Regions from separate parts of the Streptomyces sp. NPDC005181 genome, predicted to be linked through region 3. Evidence: riboswitches for the same ligand, from Rfam matches in the RefSeq annotation. Region 3 holds a riboswitch; each other region holds the start of a gene.
What was found. A riboswitch is a leader RNA that binds a small molecule or an ion and turns the genes downstream of it on or off. The one in region 3 is predicted to bind thiamine pyrophosphate.
Positions count from the first base shown of each region.

Region 1: linked by a shared signal. The riboswitch ahead of ABZV38_RS20805 (thiamine ABC transporter substrate-binding protein) and the one ahead of thiC (phosphomethylpyrimidine synthase ThiC) in region 3 are both predicted to bind thiamine pyrophosphate.
Region 2: linked by a shared signal. The riboswitch ahead of ABZV38_RS34185 (cytosine permease) and the one ahead of thiC (phosphomethylpyrimidine synthase ThiC) in region 3 are both predicted to bind thiamine pyrophosphate.
Region 4: linked by a shared signal. The riboswitch ahead of thiO (glycine oxidase ThiO) and the one ahead of thiC (phosphomethylpyrimidine synthase ThiC) in region 3 are both predicted to bind thiamine pyrophosphate.

Region 1 covers NZ_JBEXID010000031.1:38,015-45,256, forward strand. Annotated here, with positions in the region: gene ABZV38_RS20800 (iron ABC transporter permease) at 1-541, opposite strand, end outside; gene ABZV38_RS20805 (thiamine ABC transporter substrate-binding protein) at 658-1,779, opposite strand; TPP riboswitch at 1,853-1,967, opposite strand; gene rlmN (23S rRNA (adenine(2503)-C(2))-methyltransferase RlmN) at 2,008-3,114, opposite strand; gene ABZV38_RS20815 (hypothetical protein) at 3,332-3,577, shown strand; gene ABZV38_RS20820 (DUF6233 domain-containing protein) at 3,550-3,666, shown strand; gene ABZV38_RS20825 (hypothetical protein) at 3,693-3,905, shown strand; gene ABZV38_RS20830 (GNAT family protein) at 4,328-4,855, shown strand; gene ABZV38_RS20835 (MarR family winged helix-turn-helix transcriptional regulator) at 4,856-5,359, opposite strand; gene ABZV38_RS20840 (alpha/beta hydrolase) at 5,568-6,416, shown strand; gene ABZV38_RS20845 (phosphatidate cytidylyltransferase) at 6,553-7,242, opposite strand, start outside.
Region 2 covers NZ_JBEXID010000096.1:15,471-22,712, forward strand. Annotated here, with positions in the region: gene ABZV38_RS34155 (AMP-binding protein) at 1-360, opposite strand, end outside; gene ABZV38_RS34160 (helix-turn-helix domain-containing protein) at 439-1,029, shown strand; gene ABZV38_RS34165 (hypothetical protein) at 1,344-1,943, shown strand; gene ABZV38_RS34170 (DUF5987 family protein) at 1,940-2,659, shown strand; gene ABZV38_RS34175 (GMC family oxidoreductase) at 2,656-4,251, shown strand; gene ABZV38_RS34180 (hypothetical protein) at 4,264-5,202, shown strand; TPP riboswitch at 5,263-5,357, shown strand; gene ABZV38_RS34185 (cytosine permease) at 5,349-6,755, shown strand; gene thiM (hydroxyethylthiazole kinase) at 6,830-7,242, shown strand, end outside.
Region 3 covers NZ_JBEXID010000012.1:25,592-32,833, forward strand. Annotated here, with positions in the region: gene ABZV38_RS11140 (SsgA family sporulation/cell division regulator) at 1-96, shown strand, start outside; gene ABZV38_RS11145 (YibE/F family protein) at 191-1,528, opposite strand; TPP riboswitch at 1,600-1,733, shown strand; gene thiC (phosphomethylpyrimidine synthase ThiC) at 1,726-3,501, shown strand; gene ABZV38_RS11155 (hypothetical protein) at 3,618-4,442, opposite strand; gene ABZV38_RS11160 (metallophosphoesterase) at 4,625-5,662, opposite strand; gene ABZV38_RS11165 (LacI family DNA-binding transcriptional regulator) at 5,836-6,948, opposite strand.
Region 4 covers NZ_JBEXID010000007.1:155,243-162,484, forward strand. Annotated here, with positions in the region: gene ABZV38_RS07605 (Rv2175c family DNA-binding protein) at 1-215, opposite strand, end outside; gene ABZV38_RS07610 (FAD-dependent oxidoreductase) at 320-1,579, opposite strand; gene ABZV38_RS07615 (hypothetical protein) at 1,608-1,949, opposite strand; TPP riboswitch at 2,001-2,113, shown strand; gene thiO (glycine oxidase ThiO) at 2,111-3,331, shown strand; gene thiS (sulfur carrier protein ThiS) at 3,328-3,546, shown strand; gene ABZV38_RS07630 (thiazole synthase) at 3,549-4,343, shown strand; gene pknB (Stk1 family PASTA domain-containing Ser/Thr kinase) at 4,390-6,420, shown strand; gene ABZV38_RS07640 (deoxyribonuclease IV) at 6,427-7,242, shown strand, end outside.

The sequences.
Region 1 (7,242 bases), on a different contig from region 3:
CGGGCGCGAGGGCCGGCAGCGTCACCCGCCGCCACGCCACGAACCGTCCGGCGCCCAGCACCCGGGCGGCCTCCTCCTGCCGTGGGTCGAGCTGCGACCACAGACCGCCTACGGTCCGTACGACCACCGCGTAGTTGAAGAAGACATGGGCCAGCAGGATCGCCCACACGGTGGTGTCGAGCCGTATGCCCGCCAGTTCGTCGAGGAAGCCGCCGCGTCCCAGCAGCGCCAGAAAGGCCGTCCCGACGACGACGGTCGGCAGGACGAACGGCACGGTGACGACCGCCCGCAGCACCTGTTTGCCGGGGAAGTCGAAACGGGCGAAGACATAGGCGCCGGGCAGCGCGATCAGCAGAGTCAGCGCGGTCGAGGCGAGCGCCTGCCAGGTGGTGAACCAGAGGACGTCGAGGATGTCCGGCCGGGCCAGCACCTCGCCGATCCGGCCGAACTGCCAGACGCCTTCGGCCTTCAGCCCGCGGCCGACGATCGCGCCGACGGGGTAGGCGAAGAACAGCGCGAAGAACGCGACGGGCACGGCCATCAGGCCGAGCCGCACCGCGCTACCGCGCCACGCCTGCGGGCGCGCGGCGCTCGCGCGCCCCGGCCGGGCGCGCGGACCCTTCTCGCGCGCGCCCGGTCCGGCTACGGGCGTCTTCGCTACTTCACTACGAGCGAGGACCACGACTGGACCCACTGCTCACGGTTCTTGGCGATGGTGTCGGGAGCCACGGTGGTCGGCTTGTCGACCGTCGCGCCGAACTCCGTGAAAATCTCCGGCAGCTTCGCGTCCTCGGTGACCGGGCTCACGAACATGTTGAGCGGCATGTCCTCCTGGAACTTCTTGCTGATCAGGAAGTCCAGCAGGGCCTTGCCGCCCGCCTCGTTCTTCGCGCCGTTCAGCAGACCCGCGAACTCGATCTGGCGGAAGCAGGTGCCGGTCGCGACCCCCGTCGGGGCCTCGGTCGGCTGCGGCTTCGCGTACAGCACCTCGGCCGGCGGGCTGGAGGCGTACGACACGACGAGCGGCCGGTCGGCCTTGGCCTTCCTGCCGCCCGCGGAGCCGGAGAACTCCTCGTTGTACGCCTGCTCCCAGCCGTCGACGACCTTGACGCCGTTGCTCTTCAGTTTTTTCCAGTAATCCTGGTAGCCGCTCTCGCCGTAGGTGGCGACGGTGCCCAGCAGGAAGCCGAGCCCGGGCGACGAGGTCGCGGCGTTCTCCGTGACGAGGAGGTTCTTGTACGCGGGCTTCGCCAGATCGTCGAAGGTCGTCGGCGGCGCGAGCTTCTTGTCGGCGAAGTACTTCTTGTCGTAGTTGATGCAGATGTCGCCGGTGTCGATCGGGGTGACCCGGTGCTTGGCCGCGTCGAGCTGGGTGTCGGTCGCGACCCGGTCGCTGCCCTTCGCCTCGTAGGGCGTGAACAGGCCGTTGTCGAGGGCGCGGGAGAGCAGCGTGTTGTCGACGCCGAAGAACACATCGCCGCGCGGGGAGCCCTTGGTCAGGATCTCCTGGTTGAGTGCGGCGCCGGCGTCCCCGCTCTTGAGCACCTTGACGTTGTAGCCGGTCTCCTCGGTGAACGCCTTCAGTACGTCCTTGGAGGCGTTGAAGGAGTCATGGCTGACCAGGGTCACGGTCTTGGACCCGGAGCCCTTCGTGCCGCCGGCCCCGGAGGCCGAGTCGTCGGAACTGCCGCAGCCGGCGAGTGCCGTGACACCGAGCGCGGCGGCGACGGCCGTTGCCGCAAGCTGCTTGGTGCGGCGCGTGGTACGGGTGGTGCTCATTGTTGATTCCTCCTGGGTTTGACCAGGAAGAGACGCTGCCCTGCCCACCGGGAGGCGGGCAGGGCGCAACAGCATGAGTTGATGACCGAACTTCCTACCCGGAATGACCCGGGCGAGGTTCAGAGGGTCTGCGGCCAGCCTGTCCGGTGCCGCACTCTCAGCGCTGTGGCGCTCCCCTGTCGGAATATGAAATTGATTTCGGCCCAGATTACACGGGCCGTTTCGGCCTCAGCGCTCGGATGCCGCCAGCTGCCCACACGCCCCGTCGATCTCCTGACCGCGGGTGTCCCGCACGGTCACGGGCACCCCATGGGAAGCGATCGCCTCGACGAACGCCTTCTCGTCCTCGGGCCGCGAGGCCGTCCACTTCGAGCCGGGCGTCGGGTTCAGCGGGATCAGATTGACATGCACGCGCCTGCTCTTGAGGAGCCGTCCGAGCAGGTCACCACGCCAGGCCTGGTCGTTGATGTCGCGGATCATCGCGTACTCGATGGAGATCCGGCGGCCGGACTTCTCCGCGTACTCCCATGCCGCGTCGAGCACCTCGCGCACCTCCCAGCGCGTATTCACCGGCACGAGCGTGTCCCGCAGCTCGTCGTCCGGCGCATGCAGCGAGACCGCGAGCCGGCACTTGAAGCCCTCGTCGGCGAAGCGCAGCATGGCCGGCACCAGGCCCACGGTGGAGACGGTGATCCCGCGCTGCGAGAGACCGAGACCGTCCGGCTCGGGGTCGGTCAGCCGGCGGATCGCGCCGACCACCCGCTTGTAGTTGGCCAAGGGCTCGCCCATGCCCATGAAGACGATGTTGGAGAGCCGCGCGGGCCCGCCCGGCACCTCTCCGTCACGCAGTGCCCGCATGCCGTCCACGATCTGGTGGACGATCTCGGCGGTCGACAGATTGCGGTCCAGACCGGCCTGCCCCGTCGCGCAGAACGGGCAGTTCATCCCGCATCCGGCCTGCGACGAGATGCACATCGTCACCCGCTCCGGGTAGCGCATGAGGACGGACTCGACCAGCGTCCCGTCATGCAGCTTCCACAGCGTCTTACGGGTGGTGTCGTCGTCGCAGCTGATGTGCCGGACCACGGACATCAGGTCGGGGAACATCGCCTCGGCGAGCTTGTCCCGCGAACCGGCCGGGATGTTGGTCCACTCGGCCGGGTCGTGCGCGTACCGCGCGAAGTAGTGCTGCGACAGCTGCTGCGCACGGAAGGGCTTCTCGCCGATCGCGGCTACGGCCTCCTTGCGCTCGGCGGGCGTGAGGTCGGCGAGGTGCCGCGGCGGCTTCTTGGCTCCGCGGGGCGCGACGAAAGTGAGTTCTCCGGGCTTAGGCATGGTTCATCCAGTGTGGCAGACACGCCGTGGCAGGAGAGGCCTTCGCCAGCTCAGAAGGGGTGAGGAGCACACACGCCCGGTCGTCGTCGGTGTCATCAGTCGACGTCGGCGGCCTGTGACGGCCCAGAGACGGCCCAGCCGTCCCGGGGGACAGTGACCGATTCCACGACAGGGAGGTGGTGCGCACAGCGGTCCACCGAGACCTAGAATCGAATATGTGTCCGAAAATCTATCCCGTCTGGATCGCCTGCGGATCGTGCGCGAGTGGCAGGCGTACCAGCTCGGCCGGACCGATCGGACGATCGCCGGGCTGGAGAAAAAGGAGGCCGCAGCCGCCCGGGCAGCACGCACCCTGCCGCCGCCGGCGCCCGACTGGAAGCTCTCCCTGCTGCGCGCGCGGCCCACGCCGACGCCGTCCACACAGGCGACTGCGGCATGGGCGGCAAGAGAACCAAGCCGATGACCCGGGAGCAGGCCCTGCGTGCGCTCACGGAGGACGGCATCACGGCCTGCCCGTACTGCCGGCCGGACAGAGAGCTTGGAGTGCTGTGACCCGCGGACTGCCGGAGCCTGAGGACATGCGCGAAACACCCATCGTCATCCACCGCACAGCCGGAACAGGCGGACGCCGGGTGGCGATCCGCGCCCGGATCGCGGGCCTCGCCCACAGCGACGACGACGTGATCGAGTTCCTGCGCCGCGCGGGCCTGCCGGACGCCGGTGACGTGCTGGACGATCCACGATGGGTGGAATGGCAGGGCGGCCGCCCACACGAGTACGGCGCGGCCTGAGGCAGCGCCCCATTGCTCGCGTGCCACAGCTGTCCATAGCCGTTGACGCCATCGCCCGCCCCAGGCGGCCCAGTAGGGCGCGGTACCGGTACCTGTCGGCCCACCCGCCGTGGCGGCCGATGCGCCGCCCGGCCGTGCACAGTGGACACGACCGGGCCCGCCTGTCGTTCTCGGCCCGCACGCCGCAGGAGGCGAGGTCGCCGGTCACCGCGAGCGGTCGTGGCGGGGGGCTAGGCTCTCTCCGGCGGATCATTGGCGGAGCCATGAGCGGATCGCTGCTGCGGTGACTGTGCCGTGGAAGACGTGGGCCCGCTTGTCGTAACGGGTCCGACTCGATCTCCGGCGGGCGCAGGGTGCGGCGGCGCGGGCACCCTCGCATAGGCGGGCCGCCTCATCCGACGCACCGCGACGAGGATCAGGTCATGCGCAGCAGCACCAGGATCCGCCTGATCGAGCCCACCGACGCCGCCCCGATCGCCGCTCATCGGGTGCGGGACTTCGAGGCTTTCCGGCCGTGGGAACCGGCCCAGCCGGCCGACTTCTTCACGCCGGAGGGCCAGGCGGAGCGGATCGACAGCCTGCTGGCCGGATACCGGGCCGGCGCGGTCTGGCCGGGCGTGGTGCTCGCCGACGACCAGGTGATCGGGCAGGTCACCGTCGGAGGCATCCTGCCGCAGCCGCACCTGCGCCGCGGCTCCGTCGGATACTGGATCGCCAGCGTCGCCCAGAATCAAGGGCACGCCGGGCACGCCGTCGGGCTTGCACTCCGGGTGATGGCGGACGAACTCGGGTTGCACCGCGCCGAAGCGTCCACCAATCTGGAGAATCTGCCGTCGCAGCGGGTGCTGCGCCGCAACGGGTTCAGCCCGTACGGCGTCGCGCACTCCTCGATCTTTCTCGACGGGAGCTGGCGGGACGGGCTGCTGTGGGAGCGGGTCCTCGGCGACTAGCTAGGAGGCCGTTTCCGTCGGCCTGGCACCGGTGGTGTGGCGGATGACGTTGCCTGTCGCCCGGCGGAGCAGGTCTTGTGCGGTCCCGACCTCCTCGTGGGTCAGTCCGATGGCGTCTCCGATCGCCGGCGGGACGGTGAAGATCCGTCGGCGAAGCGCGACCCGCTCCGGCGTGAGTGCCACTTCCACCACCCGCTCGTCGTCAGCCCGTCGCTGCCGCTTGAGCAGACCGTTGGCCTCCAGGCGCTTGATCAGCGGCGTGACCGTCCCGTAGTCCAGTTGCAGGGCGGCCACCAGGTCCTTGACGGATGCGGTGCCGTGCTGCCAGAGCACAAGCATGACCAGGTACTGGGGGTAGGTCAGCCCCACGGCGTCGAGCAGGGGCCGGTAGACGCCGGTGATGGCCCGTGAGGCCGCGTACAGGGTGAAGCAGAGTTGGTCATCCAGGAGCAGTGAGGGCTCCACGGGGTCACCGGGTTCGGGCGCGCGGCTGTCGGCGATCACGGTCGCCCCCCTTCCTTGGCTGTCGGGTGATCGAAGCAGAAGCCATTCTCACACCTACCACGAGGGCTATGGTCTCGCCCACAGGTGTATTGCGCACAATACAAATGGACGCTAGGTTTCTCGGCATCGCCCCGGGCGGGCACCACAGAACCGCCGACCCTGGGCGATGCCAAGCGCAGTACCCCGCCGTATGCCAAGGAGAACGACCATGAACCTCAAGACCGTCTTCCATCCCACCCGCAAGCACGCCGTCGTCCTGGGCGCCGCCGCGGGCGTGGCTGCGCTCACCCTGGCGGCCACGGCTCCGGCCAACGCCGCCAAGGCAGAGCACCGCCCGGTGGAGGAGAAGCCCACGGTCGTGCTGGTCCACGGCGCGTTCGTCGACGCCTCCAGCTGGAACGGCGTGATCAAGCGCCTGCAGCACGACGGCTATCCGGTGGTGGCCCCGGCCAACCCGCTGCGCGGACTGGCGAGCGACTCGGACTACATACACAGCGTCCTCAAGAGCGTGCAGGGACCGGTCGTCCTCGCCGGCCACTCCTACGGCGGCTCCGTGATCAGCCAGGCCGCCGCCGACGCCCCGAACGTCAAGGCGCTGGTCTACATCGCCGCCTTCGCTCCCGAGAAGGGCGAGAGCGCAGGGGAACTGGGCGAGAAGTTCCCCGGAGCCTCGCTCCCCTCGGCCCTCAACGCCGTGCCCTTCCCGCTCCCCGGCGGCGGCACCGGCACCGACCTGTACATCAAGGCCGACAAGTTCCACGACGTGTTCGCCGCCGACGTGCCGAAGTCGGTCACCGACCTGGCGGCCGCCACCCAGCGCCCGGTGGCCGCGTCGGTCTTCGGCGACAAGGCCACCGAGGCCGCCTGGAAGACCATCCCGTCCTGGGACCTGATCACCACGCAGGACAAGGCCATCGTGCCGGACGGGCAGCGCTTCATGGCCAAGCGCGCCCACGCGCACACCGTCGAGATCAAGTCCTCCCACGCCGTCACGCTCTCCCAGCCCGGCGCGGTCACCCGCCTGATCGAGCAGGCCGCCCGGGCCACCTCCCGCTGACCCTGCACGACCCGCCGCGACCGCCGCGGCATGGTTCTTCCGGTGTCGCGAACAGAAGAGTGAGGGCCCGCCGCCCTTTGGGCAACGGTCCCTCACTCGTAAAAACACAGGTCAGGATGGGTGGCGACCGAACTGTTCAGCTGGAGCCGACGAAAAGCACCAACAGCAGCCAGACCACCGGAGCCGTCGGCAGCAGCGAGTCCAGCCGGTCCATGATCCCGCCGTGCCCCGGCAGCAGCGTGCCCATGTCCTTGATCCCGAGATCCCGCTTGATCATGGACTCGCCCAGGTCGCCGAGAGTGGCGCTGGCGGCGACGGCAAGGCCCAGCAGCAGCCCCTGCCACCAGGTACCGCCGTCGATCAGGAACTGCATGCACAGTGCACCGGCGACCATCGCGAAGGCGACCGCCCCGAACAGGCCCTCGCGGGTCTTGCCGGGGCTGATCCGCGGCGCGAGCTTGTGCTTGCCGAAGCGCCAGCCGACGGCGTACGCCCCCGTGTCGCTGACCACGGTCAGCAGCAGGAAGGTGAGGACCCGCTGCGGCCCGTCGTCCGCGCTCAGCAGCATCGCGACGAAGGTGGCCAGGAACGGTACGTAGAACGCCGCAAAGACCCCGGCCGTGACGTCCTTGAGGTACCCCTCCGGCGGTTCGGTCATCCGCCAGACGAGCACCGCCAGAGCGGTCAGCGCCGTCGCGACCCACGCGCCCTCGGCGCCGCGGACATAACCGGCCACGACCATCGCCGCGCCGCCGACCGCGAGAGGCACGAGGGGCGCCTTGATGCCCTTGCGCTCCTCGAGCCGGGAGGTGAGTTCCCAGAGGCC
Region 2 (7,242 bases), on a different contig from region 3:
CGGTACGGCGGCACCGAGTTCGATCGCACGCTCGGCGAGTTCCGGCCCGTAGACCAGAAGGGTCGCTCCGGTGTCCTGGAGCATGCGGGTGTGTTCGGCGGCGGAGAGGCGGCCGTTGAGGGGGACGCGGGCGGCCCCGGCCTTCAGGCAGGCGAAGTCGACGGAGATGGACCACAGCCCGTTGCCGAGGAGCAGCCCGACCCGGTCGCCGCGGCCGACGCCCAGTCCTGCGAGGACGTGGGCCAGGCGGTTGGCAGCCTCGTCGACCTCCGCATAGGTGAGGGAACGGTTTTCGAAATGCACGGCGGTACGTCCTGCGAAACGCGCGGCACCGCGGCGAACCAGGTCTACGGCAAGCATGCGCCGGACGATAGACCCGCCATATACAGTCCGTCCAGACTGTTTGTTGGTTCCCAGTCGTGTCGTACGCTCACTGCCATGCCCGCTCCACGCCGCACCCAGCAGCAACGCCGGGAGGAGACCCGGCAGCGACTCCTCGATGCCACGATCGACTGTCTGGTCGACCACGGTTTCGCGGGCACCACGACCCAGCGGGTGCAGGAGCGGGCGGGCGTCTCCCGCGGCGCGCTGCTGCATCACTTCGCCTCGAAGGCCGATCTGCTGGCGGCCGCCACCCACCATGTCGCCGAGCTGCGTCTCGCGCACATCCGTACCGAGACGGACGGCGGCGCACCGAACCGCGAGAAGGGGCTTGCCCTGCTGCGCACGGCGATGTCGGGCCCGCACTGCCTCGCGGGGCTGGAGCTGTGGCTGGCGGCCCGCACCGACGCGGATCTCAGGGCGGCGCTGCTGCCGGCCGAGCGGGAAGTGGGCGCGGCCCAGCGTGCGGTGATGGCCGATATCTTCGGCCCGGAGACGGCGGCGCGCGAGGACTTCGCCCTGCTCTGCGAATCACTGCTGGTCCTGCACCGCGGTCTCGCGCTCACCAGCGTGCTGCGCGAGGACCCGACGTTCGACGACGAGCTGCTGCGGCTGTGGACGGAACGGTTTCTGGGGGCTCAGCCCTGAGGCTGCGACCCCCGCAGATCATGGACGTACCAGTTGAACAAGGTGCCGTCCGCTTCCGCGACCTGCTTGAGGCAGGTGAAGCCGGCCCTCCGCGCGACCGCCACCGACGCCCGTTCTCCGGGTCCGCCTTGATCACTTCCTGGGTCGCTCCGGCGGCCGCCGCATATCCGCGGACCAGGGCAACGGCGCGCGTCGCACGTCCTCACCTTCGTCCCATACCTTGCGCCGACAGCGTGCAGCATTCAAGATGCTGACTGCATGTGACCGCCGGTAACCATCGCCCATCAGGGCTGGGACGTGAAGAAGGTCCTGCTGTGCCCGTACTCCGCCGTACGACGAACGCCCTCGGTGCCCTGTCCGCAGGTGTCCGACTCGCCGCCTTCGGCGCAGTGGTGGCGGCAGCCGCCGCCCTGCTCCCCGCCGCTTCCGCCTCGGCCGCAGAACCAGGCGTCGGCGGTTACACCGACCCTTCGTACGCCCCCGCGTGTACCTTCCACCGCTACGGCGAGGGCGAGACGCCGCCACTCTCCCTGTTCGGCGCCGACCCGCTGTGCGTGGAGTACGCCAAGCGGGACATCACCGTGACCAACGGCGGCGCGGCGCGCTTTCTGCTGGCCGAGCCGGCGCGCTTCGCGATCGCCGTACCGGCCTGCCGTTACTGGCAGTTGGACCACTGGAGCGTGCAGGCCACGGCCGGCGGAACCGAACTGGTCGGCTGGGACGGCAGTTACTGGTTCGACAAGGCGGAGGGCAGCGCCGCGGCGAAGGTACGCAACATCACCGTTGCCGGGCACCCCGCGCAGGCCGAGGACGCCGCGAAGGTGATCCGGCCGTACGACGCGCTGCTCGCCGACGCACTCGTGCGTGACGCCGCAGGTGTGAGGGTGCGACTGCCGGTGAGCGCACTGTGTTGAGCGAACCACCCGCACGTCCCACTCGGCGCCGGCTGCTCGTCGGGCTGACCGCCGCCGTCGCCGCCCTGCGGGCAGGGGAGCTGACCGCCGAAGCCGCGCCTTCGGCGCGTCCTGTCCCCGAGCCGGTCCCGGTGGATCGGGCGGGGCTGCTGCCCGCTTCCCTGGCGCTGCCCGACCCGACGACCGCCACGCTGGAGGCGTTCGCGGACACCATGGTCCCGGGCGAGAAGCGGTACGGCGGCGACGCGGCGATCGCCGGGGCGGCCCCCGGTCCCGGCGCCGTGCAGGCGGGGGCCGTCGAGCTGCTCAACCTTCCCGACCTCGGCGTCGGCGTACTGCTGCCCGAGCTGGCGCTGCTCGTCAACACCCGCGCCCTCGCCTATGCGGCCACCCACGGCCGGATCCTGCTGCGCACTCAACCTCCCTTCGTCGCCCTCCGGTTCACCGACCGCACCGCGCTCGCCGGAGAGCTGCTCACGCCCGGCGCCCCGGACCGGCAGCTGTATGTGCTGCTCGCACTCTTCGCCGCCGCGGCCTTCGACACCGCGGCCCATCTGCACACCGCCGTAGCCATCCGGCAACGCCACCCGGGCCTGGCCTGGATCGGCTTCCCGGCGCCCGACGCCGACGGACTGTGGCGCTTCCCCGACTACTCGTACGGCAGAAGGCTCGCCTCCGAGCACCCGCTCACCACCCCCGGAGGGCACCCCGCATGAGCGCCACCGAACGCACCGACGTGCTGGTCATCGGCAGTGGCTTCGGGGGCGCCATCCCCGCCTACCATCTGGCCGCGGGTGGCGCCAAGGTGGTGATCCTGGAACGTGGACCGCACCTCACCGCCCCCGACTTCACCCATGACCTGCGCCTGGGCAGCTACACCCGGATCGTCGACCTCGTGCAGGGCGACGGCATCACGGTCGTCGCCGGGAACTGCGTCGGCGGGTCCAGCGTGGTCTACTTCGCCGCTTCACTGCGGGCTCCGGGCTTCGTCTTCGATCGCCGCGGCAGTCTTGGCCATCGCCTGTGGCCTTCGACCCTGACGCGCGCGGCACTCGACCCGTGGTACGACCGGGTCGAGGAGGCTCTGCCCGTCGCCGAGCAGAGCTGGGACCAAGTCCCTTACCCCGGAGGGCTGTTCGCTGCGGCGTGCGCCCGTGCGGGCCGCACCTGCAATCCTGTGCCCGTCGCCGTCGACCTGGCCCGCTGCACCAACTGCAATTGGATGCTGGGCGGCTGTCACTTCGACGCCAAGCGCTCCATGCTGCTGAACTACCTCCCCGCTGCGACGGCGCACGGCGCCGAGATCCGCCCACTCCACGAGGCACAGACGATCGCGCCTGCCATCACACCCGGTTACCGCTACCGCGTCTCGTACACGCAGCTCGATGCCGGCGACTACCGGCTGCCGGTCGGCGTGGGCACGATCGAGGCCAAGACCGTGGTGCTGGCCGCAGGCGCTCTGGCCACCCCGGTGCTGCTGCAGCGCTCGGCTCCCCTGCTCGGCGGTGTCCCGCAAGCCGTCGGGCGCTACTTCTCGGGCAACGGCGACCGCGTGTCCATCGCCGACGTCGACGAAGGCAAGGTGCGCGACCTGCTCGGTCTCGAGCGCGCCCCGGGCATCCCGTACCAGGGCTTCCCCATCGGGAAGCCCATCGGCTCCATGTCGTACGACCGGCTCGACCCGGCAACGGCGGAGTTCACCCGTTTCTCCCTTCAGCAGATCTACTTCCCCGGCATCACCGACCTGCTGGCCCAGGCCACTGACGCCCCGGCGACGAGCTGGTTCGGCGTCCGCAAGAAGGAGATGCGGGCACGCTGGCCGTCGTGGCTCTCCGTGCTCGCCATGACCGAGGACGACAACGAGGGCGTCTTCGGCCCGCCGCCGCCCACCGGAAGCTCGACGCGCGTGGCCACATCGCTCTGCCTGTCCACGCTCTCGTACCGGCCGACAGCGAACACCCTGCGCGGCTGGGCCGCCGCGGATGCCGAGGCCCGCGCGGTGCTGGAGCGCGACGGTCTTGCGCGGGTGCGGCCCTGGAGCGAGAACCCCGCCGGGTCCGTGAGCGCGCACCCCCTCGCCTCCTGCCGGATGGGTGACGACCCCGCCACCTCGGCACTCGACGAACGCGGCGAACTGCGAGGCCATCCCGGCCTGTTCGTCACCGACGGCTCGGCAGTGCCGACCTCGCTCTGTGTCAACCCCTCACTGACGATCGCGGCGCTGGCCGAACGGGCCTGTCCCGGCATCGTGGAGAGCACCGCCGAGGCAGGCGTGCGCGCACGGTACGGGGCCCCCGCGCCCCGGTGAAAGGAAACCCTCGTGAACTCGCTCTACCCGCCGCGGATGACCGGCCGTCCAGGGCGGCTCGAAGTCTGGTACGCGACGTTGACCGATCCCCGTACCGGTACCGGCGTGTGGATCCACCACGAAGTGGTGGCACCCAAGCACGACGGCCCGGCCCGGGCGCATGGCTGGATATCAGTCTTCCCACCGGACGGACCGCCGTTCACCGAGCGGTTCGGGGTCCCGGACTCTCCACCGCCTCAGGGCGAGGCGTACTTCGAGGTGCCGGGGGTGCGGGCAACGCCCCGGCTTCTGGAAGGCACCGCGGGCGCGATCACCTGGCGCCTGACGGTCACCGGGGGCGGAGAGCCCCTCTACACGTTTCCGCGCTGGTCCTGGCAGCGTGAACTGCTGCCCGCCGCCCAGATCGTGCCTGCCCCCGACGCCCTTTTCGACGGGGAACTCGTCGTCGGGGAGCGGCGGTTCACGCTCTCCGGCGCGGTGGGAGGCGTGGCCCGGATCGCCGGGCACGGCAATGCCCAGCGATGGGCGTGGCTCCATGCGGGCCTCGGCGACGGGGACGTACTGGAAGTGGTGGCCGCCGTCGCCCGCCGTCCCACGATGCGGTGGCTACCACCGCTGCCCATGCTTCAGCTGCGGATCGGCGGCACCGACTGGCCGCGCGACCCGTTGCTGACCGCGCCACTGCTGCGCGCACGGATCGGGCTGCCCGACTGGTCGGTCAGCGGTGGCACCGCGCGGCGCAGGGTACGGATCGATGTGACCCAGGACCCGGCCGACTGCGTGTCGCTCTCCTACACCGACCCCGACGGAGCGACCGCCACGTGCACCAACACGGAGCGCGCCACCGTCGACGTAATCGTCGAACGCCGCACCGGGCTGCACCGCTTCGAGGTGGAACACCGCTGGCATCTGGATCGCACGGGGCACGCGGAGGGGGGAACGCGGCCGTGAGCGCGTTGCCACGCGGTCCTTCGTTCAGGTGTTCAACGGGATCGGGTTAGTCTGTCCGTCGTACCGGACACGGGGTGCCCTACCCGAGGGCTGAGATCACACCCGTCGAACCTGAACCAGTTCGTACTGGCGGAGGGATGTCTTCCATGCCTGTGACGCATGTTTCCGGCGGTCTGCCCGCCGACAGCCGGCAGACCGTCTTCGACGGGCGGATGCCAGCAGCCCCCGGCGACCTCAGCGTCGAGACACACGGCATCGAGCCGGTCCCCGAGAGCAACCGCTACGGCGGTCCCGGGCGCCTGTTCACCGTGTGGTTCGCTCCCAATCTGACCATGACCGGCGTGTTCACCGGCACCGTCGGCATCGCCCTCGGCCTGGACTTCGCCACCGCGCTCGCCGCCGTCGTGCTGGGCACCGTGCTCGGCGCGGTGCCCACCGCCTACCTGGGCACCTGGGGGAGCCAGACCGGTGCCGGGCAACTGCCGCTGGCCCGGCTCGCCTTCGGCCGGGCCGTGACGGTACCCGGCATTCTGCAGTGGCTGTCGTCGGTCGCCTGGGATGCGCTGATCGGGCTGTTCGGCGGGGACGCGCTCGCGCGGCTGTGCGGCTGGCCGTTCTGGCTCGGCGTGCTGGCCATGATGCTGGCCCAAGGCGCCCTCGGCGTTCTGGGCTACGAGGCCATCCACCGGCTCCAGATCGTCATGACCTTCGTGCTCGCCGCCGCGTTCGCGCTGATCGCCTGGCGGCTGCTCGACGGTGTCCATCCGGTCGGCACCGGCACCGCGCACGGCGCCGACCAGGCCGGCGCGTTCGTCCTGACCAGCACCATCGCGCTGAGTCTGACCCTGTCCTGGGCTCCGTACGCCAGCGACTTCAGCCGCTATCTGCCACGCACCACCTCGCGCCCGCGCATGTTCTGCTTCACCCTGCTCGGCCTTGTGGTGTCCTTCGTGGCCGTCCAGGCCCTCGGGTTGTTGGGCGCGTCCGTGCTGACCGACCAGACCGCCGCAGGTGTGGACACGCTGCTGGGCGGTGGGGTGCTGGGCGCGTTCGGGCTGCTCGCCGTGGCGCTGGCGGCACTCTGCAGCAACGCCATGAACGACTACAGCGGTTCCCTGGCTCTGCAGACCGTCGGTGTGCGCCTTCCGCGCCCGGTGGCCGCCGCCCTCGCCGCCGTGCTCGGCTTCCCCCTGGTGCTGTGGATGCACGCGGCCGACACCACGGCCCGCTTCCAGAACGTGCTGCTGTTCGTCGGCTACTGGATTCCCGGTTTCGTGGCGATCGTCATCGTCGACTGGATCGCACGGGCCCGGGCACGGGGCGGCGCCGCGATGGACCTCGCCGCCGAGACCGCCCGCCCGCAGTCCGGATGGCTCCCGTTGTCGGCATTCGCCGTCGCCTTCGCCGCGGCTGTGCCGTTCATGGACACCAGCCTGTACGTGGGCCCGGTGGCGGCCGCCCTGCATGGCGCCGACCTCTCGTACTACGTGGCGTTCCTCGTGGCGCTCGCCGTCTACGCGCCGCTGCGGCTGCGCCACCGTCCACAGGACTGACCTGCCGTCGGCCGCCGGACCCCCGACGTCCCTCGGCGCCCGAACGACATTCCCACCCCACGGAGCGATATCTCATGCCCGCGACATCCACCGATCACACCGCCTTCGCCCCGCAAGCCCTCGCACGCGTGCGGGCGGACTCCCCGCTGGTTCAGTGCCTGACCAACTCGGTGGTCACGGGCTTCACCGCCAACGTCCTGCTGGCGCTCGGCGCCTCACCGGCCATGGTCGACATTCCGGTGGAGGCCGGCCCGTTCGCCCGGATCGCCTCCGGCGTCCTGATCAATCTCGGCACCCCGCACGCGGAGCAGCGCTCCGCCATGGTCGAGGCCGCGCGTGCGGCGGCTTCGGCCGGTACGCCGTGGGTCCTCGACCCGGTGGCGGTCGGCGCGCTGCCGGTGCGCACCGCGCTGGCACGGGAGCTCCTGGAGCTCCGGCCGACTGTGATCCGGGGCAACGCGTCCGAGATCATCGCGCTCGCGGGATC
Region 3 (7,242 bases):
GTCCCCCTCGGTCAGGAGTGCACGCTGAGTGACTTCGAGGGCAACCTCGAGGAGGCGCTCGGCCGGATCCTGGCCAAGGAGCAGAACGCCGGCTGAAATGGTTTGCGCAGACGGCCGCCGCGCGGTCGAACACGGTGTCTGCCGAACGGGTGATATGTGCTCCGCGCCAGCCCGGCCGCTGCCTTGGGTGTCAGTGCTTCGCTCTGCGACGCCGGCCCCGTCCGTTCCGTACGGGTGCCGAAGCTCCGGTCTCTGCGCCGTGCCCTGTGCGGTCCGCGGAGACGACCAGCGCCGCCAGCACCGTCGTCACCGGCACCGAGGCGACCAGTCCGATCGACCCGACCAGCGTTCGTACGATCTCCTCCGCCACCAGTTCGCTGTTGGCCACCGTGCCCACGCTGCTCTGCGCGATCGAGAACAGCAGCAGCAAGGGAAGCGCGGCGCCGGCGTAGGCGAGCACCAGCGTGTTGACCACTGAGGCGATGTGGTCGCGACCGATCCTGATACCTGCCCGGTACAGCTTTCGTGCGCCCATCGTCGGGTCGGCCTGGTGCAGCTCCCAGACCGCCGATGTCTGGGTGACCGTCACATCGTCGAGCACGCCGAGCGAGCCGATGATGACACCGGCCAGCAGCAGGCCGCTCATGTCGATGTGCGGGTACAGACCATGGATGAGGCCGGTGCTGTCGTCGGTGTTGCCGGTCAGGCTCGCCCAGTCGATGAAGCTCGAACCGAGCAGCCCGATCAGCAGCAGTGAGAGCAGCGTGCCGATGACCGCGACCGAGGTGCGGGCGGTCAGCCCGTGGCACATGTAGAGCGCGATCAGCATGATCGCGCTGGCGCCGATGACCGCGACCAGCAGCGGGTTCGAGCCCTGCAGGATCGCGGGGAGGATGAACAGGGTCAGCACGGCGAACGACACGGCGAGCGCGATCAGCGCCATCACCCCGCGCATCCTGCCCACCACGACCACCGCGAGAGCGAAGATCCCGGCCAGCAGAGCCATCGGGAACTTCCGGTCCACATCCGTCACGGAGTACTGAAGGTCATGGGGTGCGTCGGGGGCGTACGCGACGATCACGCCCTGCCCCTCGTGCAACTGCCGTGGCGCGTCGGGCTGGACGATCTCGACGAAGGTCCTGCCTTTGTCGTGGCCGGTCGTCACCTCGATCGTGGCCTTCTCGCACAGCCCCGGCTCCTGGCCGGGAGTGGCGTTCCCCGACGGCGTCGTGGTGGTGCCGGTGGCCGGCGTCTGTGCGGCGTTCACGTCCTTGCAGTCGACCTTGTCGACGTGTACCACCTTGGCCTGCTGGGTCTGTCGGTCGAAGCCGACGCCGGTGCGCTCGTGCGCGGGCGCACCGCCCGGCCAGAGCACCACCAGGCCGACGACGACGGCGGTGGCGAACGGGATCAGCACGGCCGCGATGACCTTGCGCAGATGCTTCGAGACCGGTGCGGCAGGTCCGTGGCTGTGCGAGTGACCGTGCTGATGGTCCTGGGGGCCGGAGTCACTTTGAGGGGACGTCACCGGGGGATCATCGCAAGAAGAGGAGGGGTGCACTGTTCAGTACGCCTCGAAGGGCGCTAGCTTGGTGGCACCTTTGTACACGCGGGAGCTCGGAGCACCGGGCTGAGAGGGCGCTGATATCCGTACATCCGTACGGGACAGGCTGCGCCGACCGCCGAACCTGTTACCGGGTAATGCCGGCGTAGGGAGTAGGTCTCATGACCACATCGGACGCACGCACGCCTGCCTCGAACCAGAGCGACGAGGCCGGAAAGCCCATCGGCTGGCACAAGGGATACGTCCAGGGCTCGCGCCCGGACCTCCGGGTGCCGGTCCGGCAGGTGCACCTCACCAACGGCAAGGACGTGACGCTGTACGACACGTCCGGGCCGTACACGGATCCCGCCACCGACACCGACGTCCGCCGCGGCCTCGAGCCGCTGCGGGAGAACTGGATCATCGCCCGCGGCGACACCGGGGAGTACGCGGGCCGCCCGGTCCGCCCCGAGGACGACGGGCTCAAGCACACCTCGCCGCGCGGCGGACTGCGCAACCTCGACGCGGTCTTTCCCGGCCGCCCGCGCCAACCGCGCCGCAGCCGCGACGGGCAGCCGGTGACCCAGCTCGCGTACGCCCGCCGGGGCGAGATCACCCCGGAGATGGAGTACGTGGCGATCCGGGAGAACGTCGAACCCGAGGTCGTACGCGAGGAGATCGCCGCCGGCCGGGCGGTCCTGCCGGCCAACGTCAACCACCCGGAGATCGAGCCGATGGTCATCGGCAAGCGGTTCCTGGTGAAGGTCAACGCGAACATCGGCAACTCCGCAGTCACTTCCTCCATCGAGGAGGAGGTCGAGAAGATGACGTGGGCGACGCGGTGGGGCGCCGACACGGTCATGGATCTCTCCACCGGCCGCAACATTCACACCACCCGTGAGTGGGTTCTGCGCAACTCCCCGGTGCCCATCGGCACCGTTCCGCTCTACCAGGCCCTCGAAAAGGTCGACGGCAGGGCCGAGGAACTGACCTGGGAGATCTACAAGGACACCGTCATCGAGCAGGCCGAGCAGGGCGTCGACTACATGACGGTCCACGCCGGCGTGCGCCTCCCGTACGTCCCGCTCACCGCCCGTCGCAAGACCGGCATCGTCTCCCGCGGCGGCTCGATCATGGCGGCCTGGTGCCTGGCGCACCACAAGGAGTCGTTCCTGTACGAGAACTTCGAGGAGCTCTGCCAGATCCTCGCGACATACGACGTGACGTACTCGCTGGGCGACGGGCTGCGTCCCGGCTCGATCGCCGACGCCAACGACGAGGCGCAGTTCGCCGAACTGCGCACGCTCGGCGAACTCAACACGATCGCCAAGCGGTTCGGCGTCCAGACGATGATCGAGGGCCCGGGCCATGTCCCGATGCACAAGATCAAGGAGAACATAGACCTCCAGCAGGAGATCTGCGAGGAGGCGCCGTTCTACACGCTCGGCCCGCTGACCACCGATGTCGCCCCGGCGTACGACCACATCACCTCGGGCATCGGCGCCGCGATGATCGCCTGGTGGGGGACGGCGATGCTCTGCTACGTCACGCCCAAGGAGCACCTGGGCCTGCCCAACCGGGACGACGTCAAGACGGGCGTCATCACCTACAAGATCGCGGCCCATGCGGCGGACCTCGCCAAGGGGCACGCGCGTGCGCAGGACTGGGACGACGCGCTGTCGGACGCGCGCTTCGAGTTCCGGTGGGAGGACCAGTTCAACCTCGCTCTGGACCCGGACACGGCGCGGGAGTTCCACGACGAGACGCTGCCGGCCGAGCCGGCGAAGACGGCCCATTTCTGCTCGATGTGCGGCCCGAAGTTCTGCTCGATGAAGATCTCCCAGGACATCCGTCGTGAGCACGGTGGTTCGCAGTCGGAGATCGAGGCGGGCATGGCGGAGAAGTCCAAGGAGTTCGCGGCGGCCGGCAACCGCGTCTATCTGCCGATCGCGGACTGAGTTATCGGGTGGAGCACTGTGCCGGGGCGCTGCCAGAACTGTCCCGGCGCAGTGCGCCTGGTGCGTGTATCGGTACGACGGTTGACGGCTCCGCCGCTCACGCTGAAGCGGCCGGGTCAGTCCAGCTCGTGCTCCGGGCCGCCGAAGTCCGGGCTGGTGAAGTCGGGGCTTGTGAACGACGGGCGGGGACCCGCCGCCGGGCCCTCGTCCGGGCCCGAGAAGTCCGGTCTGGAGTAGCCGATCTTCGGGATGCGGTTGGCCGAGCGGTGCGGTGTGCGTGAAGCGGGGCCGGCCGTGGGATCGGCGAGCGCGTCCCGCAGGAACGGCAGGATGCCCCGCTCCAGCAGCGCATGGCGCCAGGCCTCCCTGGCGCGCGCCACATCCTCCGGCAGCTCGTCCTCGGTCTCCTCGGCCGGCAGCGACGTCGAGCCGTTGCGCAGCGCCGTGGTGAGCAGCCCGATGGCGGCGGCCAGTATCGCTGCCGCCATGACCGCCGCGAAGAACCAGCCGGCGGTGACCATGGTGTCGGCGAACGACGGGGGCCGACTGAGCATCTTCAGGATGTAGCCGACCAGCAGGAAGATCAGCGCGGCGGTGCCCGCGAGCATCGGCGCCAGGACGGTGACGACCGCCCCTATGCCGGCGCCCGGCCGGTCCGGATCGTCCGCTTCGGACCCGAGGCCCGAGCCCTGGGCGGAGTCGGCGGCCGGTCCGCGCAGTTCTTCGCGGACCTTCACGTAGTGGTCGTACTCGGTGGCCGCCGCCGTGGTGATCAAGGCCGTGGCGTTCAGTGCCATGGTGCGCAGCTGTTCCGTGTTGAGCCGTTCGCCGACTCCGGCCAGATCCGGTCGTTCGTGAGCGTGACGCAGCGCATCGCCGAGGATCCGCTCGTACTCGGGTCGGTCCTCGGCCAGCAGGTGCGGAGCGCTGTTCATGTGCATCCCCCGATGCTCCGTTGGGCCTGAGTACCCGCGTGGACCGGGCAGTTGGGCGGAAACGGAGGAGAGCCTGCTACTGATAGGCCGATGGTAGAGCGCTCACGGCACGGGGTGACAGGGGGTTTCCGTAAATAGGCCCAGTGGTCGGCGTGGTCAGGTCGTGGATGCGTCTTCCCCGAAGACCATCAGTCATGCAACGGCAGTTGGACGACCAGCAGCTTTCCAGCCATGGTCACGCCGCCGTCCATGGCGATGGCGAGCCCGTCCGCGTACACGTGCGGCCCGTCCACCACGGGGCCGGCGCTGTCTTCGCCGTCCTCCGAGCCGACCTCGCCGAGCAGATACGGAATGGGGCTGTGACCATGGACGATGCGCTGTCCGCCGTACGCCGCCATCAGCTCCTGGACCGCCTGCGAGCCCCCCTCGTCGCGGAAGGCGAACCGCTTGGTGAGCTTGCGGAACAGGTCCCAGCACTCGTCGGCGTCGTTACGCGTGAGAATGGCGTGCACGGTCTCGTTGACGTCTTCGATGGTGGAGCCGTAGTCGAGGTACGCCGTCGTGTCGGAGTGCATCAGAAGGTGCCCGTCCTCCTCGACGACCGCGTCGAGCCGGGACATCCACTGGAGGTGGACATCCTGGAGCCGCTCCATGTCGGTCTTCTGGCCGCCGTTGAGCAGCCAGGCGGCCTGGAAGGTGGCGGTGCCCGCACCGGAGTTGACCGGTGTGTCGGAGAACCGCTTGGCGCCGATGAGCAGTAGCTCGTGGTTGCCCATGAGGGCCTTGCAGTAGCCGCCCGCGGCCGCGGCCTCGGCGGACAGGCGCATGACCAGGTCGATGACGCCGATGCCGTCCGGACCGCGGTCGGTGAAGTCGCCGAGGAACCAGAGCCGGGCGTTGCCCGCGGCCCAGGCGCCCTCGGCGTCGATGAGGCCCTGTGCGGCGAGGGCGTCGCGGAGCTCGTCCAGATATCCATGGACGTCGCCGACCACGTACAGCGGTCCGAGCCGCGGGTCCGGGACGGTCTGCACCTGGACGGTGTCACCGCGGTTGATCACGGGAAGATCGCGCGCGGTGGGTGTGTATCCCTCCGGCTCGTCGCCCGGTACGGCATGGCCGGGGTGCGGCGGTGCGGGCGGCACCGGAGTCTGCGCATAGGGCGGCACACGGAAGTCACGCAACGTCGCCGTCCGCACCACGGGTTCCTGACCGGCCCCCTGTGTCATCGACCCCTCCACCACCGTCGCGCCGCCGTACACCTGACGGGCCCTGCTGGTCGGGGTGGTCCGCGGTGTCGTGCGCCCATCATAGGAATGCGGATCGTGCTGTGTGATGCACCAGGGGTGGTGAATCCGGGCGCACGACAGCTTCACCGGCCGATTAGTCCCAATTGTTCTGATCAGTCCCCGGACGGGGACCGAGGAGCGCTGACCGTGGTGCGGGGCGGACGGCGTTGCGAGGACGTCCGGACGATGAGTTCGGTCGGTATGACCCGCTCCACCGGACCGTCCTGGTCGACGCCTTCGATCGCGTCGATGAGAAGCTGGACGACCGCTGTGCCGATCCGGCGCGGTTTGAGCGAGAGCGTGGTGATGGGGGGCTCGGTCGTCGCGTAGACGGTGGACTCGCTGCAGCAGACCAGCAGCAGATCCTCGGGGACGCGCAGGCCGTACCGGCGTGCGGCCGCCAGCAGATCGGTGCCGTTGGGGTCGAAGAGCCCGTAGACGGCGTCGGGCCGGTCCGGGCGGGCGAGGAGCCGGTCGGCGGCGACCGCCCCCGCGCACGGGTCGTGGGCGGGATAGGACTCGTACACCGGATCCTGACCCACGCGCTCGCACCAGTGGAGGTACGCGGTGGTGGAGAGCCGGGTGTACGTGTCGGTGGTGGTGCCGGTGAGCAGGCCGATCCGGCGGGCGCCGGCGGCGGCGAGATGGTCGAGGAGGTCGAGCACGGCGGCCCGGTGGTCGTTGTCCACCCAGGCGGTGACCGGGAGGGTCCCGGCGGGGCGGCCGTCCGAGACGACGGGCAACCCCTGGCGGACGAGTTCGGTGACGACCGGGTCCTGGTCGGAGGGGTCGATGACGACGGTGCCGTCGAGGGCGACGTTCGACCAGACGTCGTGGCGTGAGGTGGCGGGAAGAATGACGAGGGCGTAGCCGCGGGCGAGCGCGGCGGAGGTGGCCGCTCTGGCCATCTCGGCGAAGTAGGCGAATTCGGTGAAGGTGAAAGGTTCATCCCCGTACGTCGTCACGGTCAGGCCGATGAGGCCGGACTTGCCGGTACGGAGGGTTCGGGCCGCGGCGGACGGGCGGTAGCCCAGGCGCTCGGCGACTTCGCGGACATGGCGGCGGGTGGCGTCCGGGAGCCTTCCCTTGCCGTTGAGCGCGTCGGAGACGGTCGTGATGGAGACCCCGGCGGCGGCGGCCACATCCCGGATTCCCGCTCGTCCCTGCCGGCCGCCGCGCCGGGGTGTCTCCGTCCGGCCCACCTGGTGCTTTCCTGCTGCTGTCATGGCGAGCCGATAGTAGGGCTCGGGCGGGCGGTTGGGCCGGTCGCATATTCACGCATTGACAGGCACGTTTCTGCATGATCGTTTGATATCAAATGCCTTGTAAAACAAGGGTATTGAGAGGGTCAGCCGCAGTGTATGACGCGTGGATGCGGATGGGCCTACAGAATGGTCGATGTTTCGAAGAGGTCTCAACTCACCTCTTCGGGGGACGCGCGCCACGGAGTGAGCCACCGGCGCGCGCCGGGATGAGGAACGCTCCCCCCATTCCCGGGCCCACCGGACGATTCCTCCGCT
Region 4 (7,242 bases), on a different contig from region 3:
AGGGTGCCGGAGAGGCCCTTGACCACCTTGTTGCCGTCGATGAAGGCAGCAGGCACCTGGAGCGTCCGGTTCTCACCACGTCGTACGGCGATCAGCTGGCCCTCCTTGACCAGCTGCCGCACGCGCGTCACCTCGACATCGAGCATTTCGGCGATGTCGGGAAGGTGGAGCCAGGCAGGGACGAGAGCATCGATCTTTGCGTCAATCTCGGTCACGGAGACAAGCGTGCCATCCCGGACCGACAGTCGGTACTCGGACCCGACCGGACGGGGGTCACCCCAGTGGCCGCAAGGGCTCCTGAAGTGCTGCGGGCGAGCCGCTACGGGGCATCGGCCCTGGCCGACTTCAGCGGTACGGCGGGGTCGGCCGCCCGCACCGGATCGAGCCGCGCCCCCGCCTCGATGAGTCTGCGCCCCTGGGCCAGGTCGCGCGGCCGGCCGACGGCGAGGACGGCGACCAGTGCGCCGTCCCGCAGCCAGCACACGGACCAGGCGGGTTCGGCCGGGTCGCCGCGCCAGAGCAGGGTGTCCGCGCCACCGTGATGGCCCGCGTACTGCACGAAGCGGTCGAACTGCTCGGACCAGAAGTACGGCACGGGGTCGTACGTCAGGGGGTGCGACGCCCTGTCCATGCCGGCGCCGATGATGTTGGCGGCGGCGGTCCGCGGCCCTTGGACGGCGTTGTCCCAGTGGTGGACGAGGAGCCGTGTGCCGTACCGCGCGGAGGGGAAGGACGCGCAGTCCCCGACCGCGTACACATCGGGCAGCGAGGTGCGCAGCGCTTCGTCGGCGGTCACCGATCCGTCCGGACCGAGGGCGATGCCGGAGCCGGCCAGCCAGTCGGTGGCGGGCCGGGCGCCGATCCCGACAACCACCGCTCCGGCGGCGAGCGTGCGGCCGTCGGCGAGGACCACGCTGCCGGGCTCGATGCGGGCCACCGGGGCGCCGGTCAGGAGTTCGGTGCCGCTCTGCGCGTACCAGCGGGCCATCGGGGCGGCGACCTCGGCGGGCAGGACACCCGCGAACGGCCGGTCGGCGGCCTCGACGACGGTGACCTCGCAGCCCGCGGCGCGGGCGGCGGTGGCGAATTCGGCGCCGATCCAGCCCGCGCCGACGACCACGACGGTGTGCTGCTGGTCGAGGACCGGCCGCAGCCGCGCGGCGTCGTCGAGGGTGCGCAGCAGATGGACGCCGGGCACCCCCTCGGAGCCGGGCAGCACCACCGGTTCGGCTCCGGAGGCGATGACCAGGACGTCGTACGGGACGGGGCCGGCCAGGGTGTCCAGTTCGTGCACGTCGGCCCGTACGCCGGTCACGTCTCGGCCCAGTTGCAGCTCGATGTCCAGCTCTTCGAAGTCGATGTCGAAGGCGGAGCCCTCGGCCGTGCCGAGCAGCACCGCCTTGGACAGCGGGGGGCGGTCGTACGGCTGGTGGGGTTCGGCGCCGATCAGGGTGACCGGGCCGGTGAAGCCCTGCTCCCGCAGGGCCACCGCGGTCTGCACGCCGGCCATGCCCGCACCGACGATGACGACGCGGCGCTCTGTCCGCCGGCCCGGCTGCTCTGTCTGCTGCTCGCTCACCTGTCCACCTTAAGCATTTGACGATCCGTCAGGTTGCAAGTTCCTCGACCACACTGGTCCCACTACCCTCCTGCGACTCCCACTCCCAGCGCTCCTCCAGCCGCACCCGGCCGTCCGCAAGACCGACGACGGTGGAGACGCAGTGCCCGGAGGAGGTCGTTCCGTCCCGCTTCAACTGGACGTACCGGAAGTCGAGTCGATCGCCGGTGCGGGTGCCGACGAGTTGGCCCCGGACCACATCCCCGCCCGCGTAATCGGCCCAGATCACCCCCTTCTCCTCGTGGTACGTGAAGCGGGTCCGGGTACCGACCTGACCCGGCGCCTGGTCGGCGACCGGCGAGAGGACGATTCCGTCGAGCGAACGGGCCACGGTGGCTGCTCCCTTACTGGGTCCGGGTGACGGGGTTTAGGGTGGCCAACGTAAAACACTCGCGGGAGCCCGGACGCACCGGGCTGAGAGGGAGGCTGGGCGGCCTCCGACCGTACGAACCTGATCCGGGTCATGCCGGCGAAGGGAGGGGCTGGACGCCCATGCATTCCTCCGGGAGCACCTCAGTAGACGGATCCGACGTCCTCGTCATCGGGGGCGGAATCATCGGTCTGGTGACCGCCTGGCGGGCGGCGCAGCGCGGCCTGCGCACCGCGGTCGTCGACCCCGAACCGGGCGGCGGGGCCGCCCAGGTCGCGGCCGGCATGCTCGCCGCCGTCACCGAACTCCACTACGGCGAGCAGCTGCTGCTCGGCCTCAATGTCGCCTCCGCCGCGCGCTACCCGGCCTTCGCGGCCGAGCTGGAGACGGCGAGCGGCCAGGACATCGGCTTCCGGGCCTGCGGCACCCTCGCGGTCGCCCTGGACTCCGACGACCGCGCCCATCTGCGGGAACTGCACGCGCTCCAGCACCGTTCGGGGCTGGAGTCGGAGTGGCTCACCGGCCGCGAGTGCCGCCGCCTGGAGCCGATGCTGGCGCCGGGTGTGCGCGGCGGTCTGCGGGTCGACGGCGACCACCAGGTCGACCCCCGTCGGCTGGCCGCTGCCCTGCTGACGGCCTGCGAGCGGGCGGGGGTGGTCTTCCACCGTGACTGGGCGGCACGCCTGGTGGTGGCACGGGACCGGGCCGCCGGGGCCGTGCTCGCAGCCGGTACGGAGCTCGCGGCGGACCAGATCGTGCTCGCCGCGGGCAGCCTCAGCGGGCGGCTCGCGGGACTGCCGGACGAGGTCGTGCCGCCCGTCCGGCCGGTGAAAGGGCAGGTGCTGCGGCTGACCGTGCCCGCCGCGTACGCGCCGTTCCTCACCCGGACCGTGCGGGCCGTGGTCCGCGGCAGCCATGTCTATCTCGTCCCGCGCAAGAACGGCGAGCTGGTCGTCGGCGCCACCAGCGAGGAAATGGGCTGGGACACCACGGTCACGGCGGGCGGGGTGTACGAGCTGCTGCGCGACGCCCACGAGCTGGTGCCCGGCATCACCGAACTGCCGCTCACCGAGACCCGGGCCGGCCTGCGCCCCGCGTCCCCCGACAACGCCCCGCTGCTCGGCCCCACCGCCCTGCCCGGTCTGCATCTCGCCACCGGCCACCACCGCAACGGGGTGCTGCTCACCCCCGTCACCGGTGACGCCATGGCCGAGCTGCTGACCACCGGCGAGCTGCCCGCCGTGGCCCACCCGTTCGCCCCCGGGCGGTTCGCGCCCGCCGCCGTACCGCCGCCCGCCGCGTCCCCCGACGCCGCCTCCGTACGTCAGGAGCAGCCCGCATGACCGACTTCGTCGCGCTCTCCGTGTCCGTGAACGGTGATCCCCGCTCGATCGCCGCCGGCACCACGCTGGAAGCCCTCGTCGCCACCCTCACCACGGCGCCCTCCGGCGTCGCGGCCGCCGTCAACGAGACCGTCGTCCCGCGCAGCCGGTGGTCCACCGCGACGCTCGCCGACGGCGACCGGATCGAAGTTCTCACCGCGGTCCAGGGAGGCTGACCATGTCCGACGATCTCTTCACCCTCGGCGACACCGTCTTCGGCTCCCGGCTGATCATGGGGACGGGCGGGGCACCCAGCCTCGACGTGCTGGAACGCTCACTGACCGCGTCCGGCACCGAGCTGACCACCGTCGCGATGCGCCGCCTCGATCCGACCGTGCAGGGTTCGGTGCTCTCCGTGCTGGAACGGCTCTCGATCCGCGTCCTGCCGAACACGGCGGGCTGCTTCACCGCGGGCGAGGCCGTACTGACCGCGCGGCTGGCCCGCGAGGCGCTGGGCGCCGACTGGATCAAGCTGGAGGTCGTGGCCGACGAGCGGACCCTGCTGCCCGACCCGATCGAGCTGCTGGACGCCGCGGAGACGCTGGTGGACGACGGCTTCACCGTCCTTCCGTACACCAATGACGACCCGGTGCTGGCCCGGAAGCTGGAGGACGTGGGATGTGCGGCGATCATGCCGCTCGGCTCCCCCATCGGCTCCGGTCTCGGCATCCGCAACCCGCACAACTTCCAGCTGATCGTCGAGCACGCCCGGGTACCGGTGATTCTCGACGCCGGCGCCGGGACCGCATCGGACGCGGCGCTCGCGATGGAGCTGGGGTGCGCGGCGGTGATGCTGGCGTCGGCGGTGACCCGGGCGCAGGAGCCCGAACTGATGGCGGCGGCGATGCGGCACGCGGTGGACGGCGGGCGGCTGGCGTACCGCGCGGGCCGGATCCCCCGGCGCCACTTCGCCGAGGCGTCGTCACCGATGGAGGGGCGGGCGGCACTGGACCCGGAGCGGCCCGCGTTCTGAGCACCCGTACGCCCGCGGTGCGCAGGGTGCCGTACGTGTGACGCGCATGTCCCTGTCACGGCTCGGCTGCAGTACGGCTCCGGGATCGCCCGGCCCGTCGGCCAGGTCCGCGGCGACTCGTAGACTCGCTTGCGTGGATACGACCCTCCAGGACCCTTCCCCAGCCTTCGGCCAGGGGGACCCCATCGTCGGGCAGCTGCTCGACGGCCGCTATCGCGTCGATGCCCGCATCGCCGTGGGCGGGATGGCCACGGTCTACCGGGCTGTGGACACCCGGCTCGACCGGGTGCTCGCCCTCAAGGTGATGCACCCGGCCCTCGCGACCGACGCCTCGTTCGTCGAGCGTTTCATCCGCGAGGCCAAGTCCGTGGCCCGGCTCGCGCACCCCAATGTGGTCGCGGTCTTCGACCAGGGCGCCCAGGGGGCGTACGTCTACCTGGCGATGGAGTACGTGGCGGGCTGCACGCTCCGCGACGTCCTGCGCGAGCGCGGCGCCCTGCAGCCGAGAGCCGCACTGGACATCCTGGAGCCGGTCCTCGCCGCGCTCGGCGCCGCACACCGGGCAGGCTTCGTGCACCGCGACATGAAGCCGGAGAACGTCCTCATAGGGGACGACGGCCGGGTGAAGGTCGCGGACTTCGGTCTCGTGCGGGCCGTGGGATCCGACACCAACACCACCGGAACCGTCCTCGGCACCGTCTCCTATCTCGCCCCCGAGCAGATCGAGCACGGCACGGCGGACACCCGCACCGATGTGTACGCCTGCGGTGTCGTGCTGTACGAGATGCTGACGGGCGCCAAGCCGCACACCGGTGACTCCCCCGCCCAGGTCATCTACCAGCACCTCAACGAGGACGTGCCGGCGCCGTCGGCCGTCGTCCCGGGGCTCGCGGCCGAGCTGGACGAACTGGTCGCGAGCGCCGCCGCCCGCAACCCCGAGGTCCGTCCGTTCGACGCCGTGGCTCTGCTCGCCGAGTCCCGCACCGCGCGCGCCGCGCTCACCGACGCCCAGCTGGACGCCGTACCGCCGCAGGCGCTCGCCGAGGCGCACGACGACGCCGAGGACCGGACGAGCGTGATCCCCCGGGTCCTCCCGGCCGGCCAGGGCACCGCCCATCACACCAGCCGGCTGGAGATGCCCCCGCCGCTGCCGCCCGAGCCGGCCCGGAGCGGGCCGCTGCGCGGCGGTCCGCGGCGGGGGATGCTCGCTGCGATCGTCGCCGTACTGCTGGTGCTGGGGGTCGGCGCCGGTGTCTGGTACATCAACTCGGGACAGTTCACCCGGGTCCCCTCGCTGCTCGGCCAGACCGAGAAGGCGGCCCGCCAGCGGCTCTCGGACTCCGGTCTCGAGCTGAAGGGCGTCGAGCGGGCCTACAGCGACAACGTCGAGCGGGGCAAGGTCATCAGCAGCGACCCGAGGTCGGGCGCCCGCATCCGGGGCAACGGATCGGTGACGATCGTCGTCTCGCGCGGCCCTGAGATCGTGAAGGTCCCCTACGTCGAGGGCACCGGGCTCGCCGAGGCCAGGCGCGCACTGAAGAAGGTGGGCCTGGTGCCCGGCATGGTCACCAAGGAGTTCAGCGAGGGCATCGGGCAGGGCGAGGTCATCCGTACGGATCCCGGAGCGGGCGCGGAGCGCCACCCCGACTCCGCGGTCGCCCTGGTCGTCAGCAAGGGCAGTCCGGTCGACGTCCCCGACCTGACCGGGCTGTCGGTCCAGGACGCGACCGAGGCGCTGGACGAGGAAGGCCTGACGGCCGAGGTGCTGCCGGGCCGGGTCAATTCGCCCGAGGCCGCGGGCCACATCGCACGCCAGTCCCCGGGCGGGGGCGACCGGGCAGCGGAGGGCGACACCATCACGCTCACCGTCTCCAAGGGCCCGCGGCTGCTCAAGGTCCCGGACGTCACCGGCAAGGACGTCGACGAGGCCACGCGCCTGCTGAAGGACGCGGGCTTCGAGGTCGAGGTCGACCGCCCGTTCCTCTCCTTCAGCGACACGATCGCGAGCCAGTCCGTCAACGGCGGCGACCGGGCTCCCGAGGGCAGCACCATCACCATCAAGACCAAGGGACTCTAGATCCGTATGCGCAACCCAGTCGGCGGCCATGTTCCCGTGGCCGGCGGCCTCGCCAAGGTCGGCCTGCCCTACGCCCGCGAGATGGGGGCGGAGGCCGTCCAGGTCTTCGTCGCCAACCCGCGGGGCTGGGCGACGCCGGCCGGGAACCCGGCGCAGGACGAACAGTTCCGTGCCGAGTGCGCCGCCGAGTCGATACCGGCGTACGTCCACGCCCCGTATCTGATCAACTTCGGCTCGCACACCGAGGCCACCGTCGAGAGGTCCGTGGAGTCGCTGCGCCACTCCCTGCGCCGGGCCCGCGAGATAGGGGCCCTGGGCGTCGTGGTGCACACGGGCTCCGCGACCGGCGGCCGGCCGCGTGCGGAGGCCCTGGCCCAGGTGCGCAGACACATGCGGCCGCTCCTCGACGAGCTGACCCACGACGACGACCCGTATCTGCTGCTGGAGTCGACCGCCGGACAGGGGTTCTCACTCTGCTCACGGACCTGGGACTTCGGCCCGTACTTCGAGGCGCTGGACGCCCACCCCAAGCTCGGCATCTGCCTCGACACCTGCCACATCTACGCGGCGGGCCACGACCTGGCGGGCCCGGCGGGCATGAGGCAGACCCTGGATCTGCTGGTGGAGACGGTCGGTGAGGGCCGGCTGAAACTGATCCATGCCAATGACTCCAAGGACGTGGTGGGAGCCCACAAGGACCGGCACGAGAACATCGGCGCCGGGCACATCGGCGAAGATCCGTTCCGGGAGTTGTTCTCGCATCCGGCGACGGCCGGGGCGCCGCTGGTCATCGAGACGCCGGGCGGCAAGGAAGGCCACGCC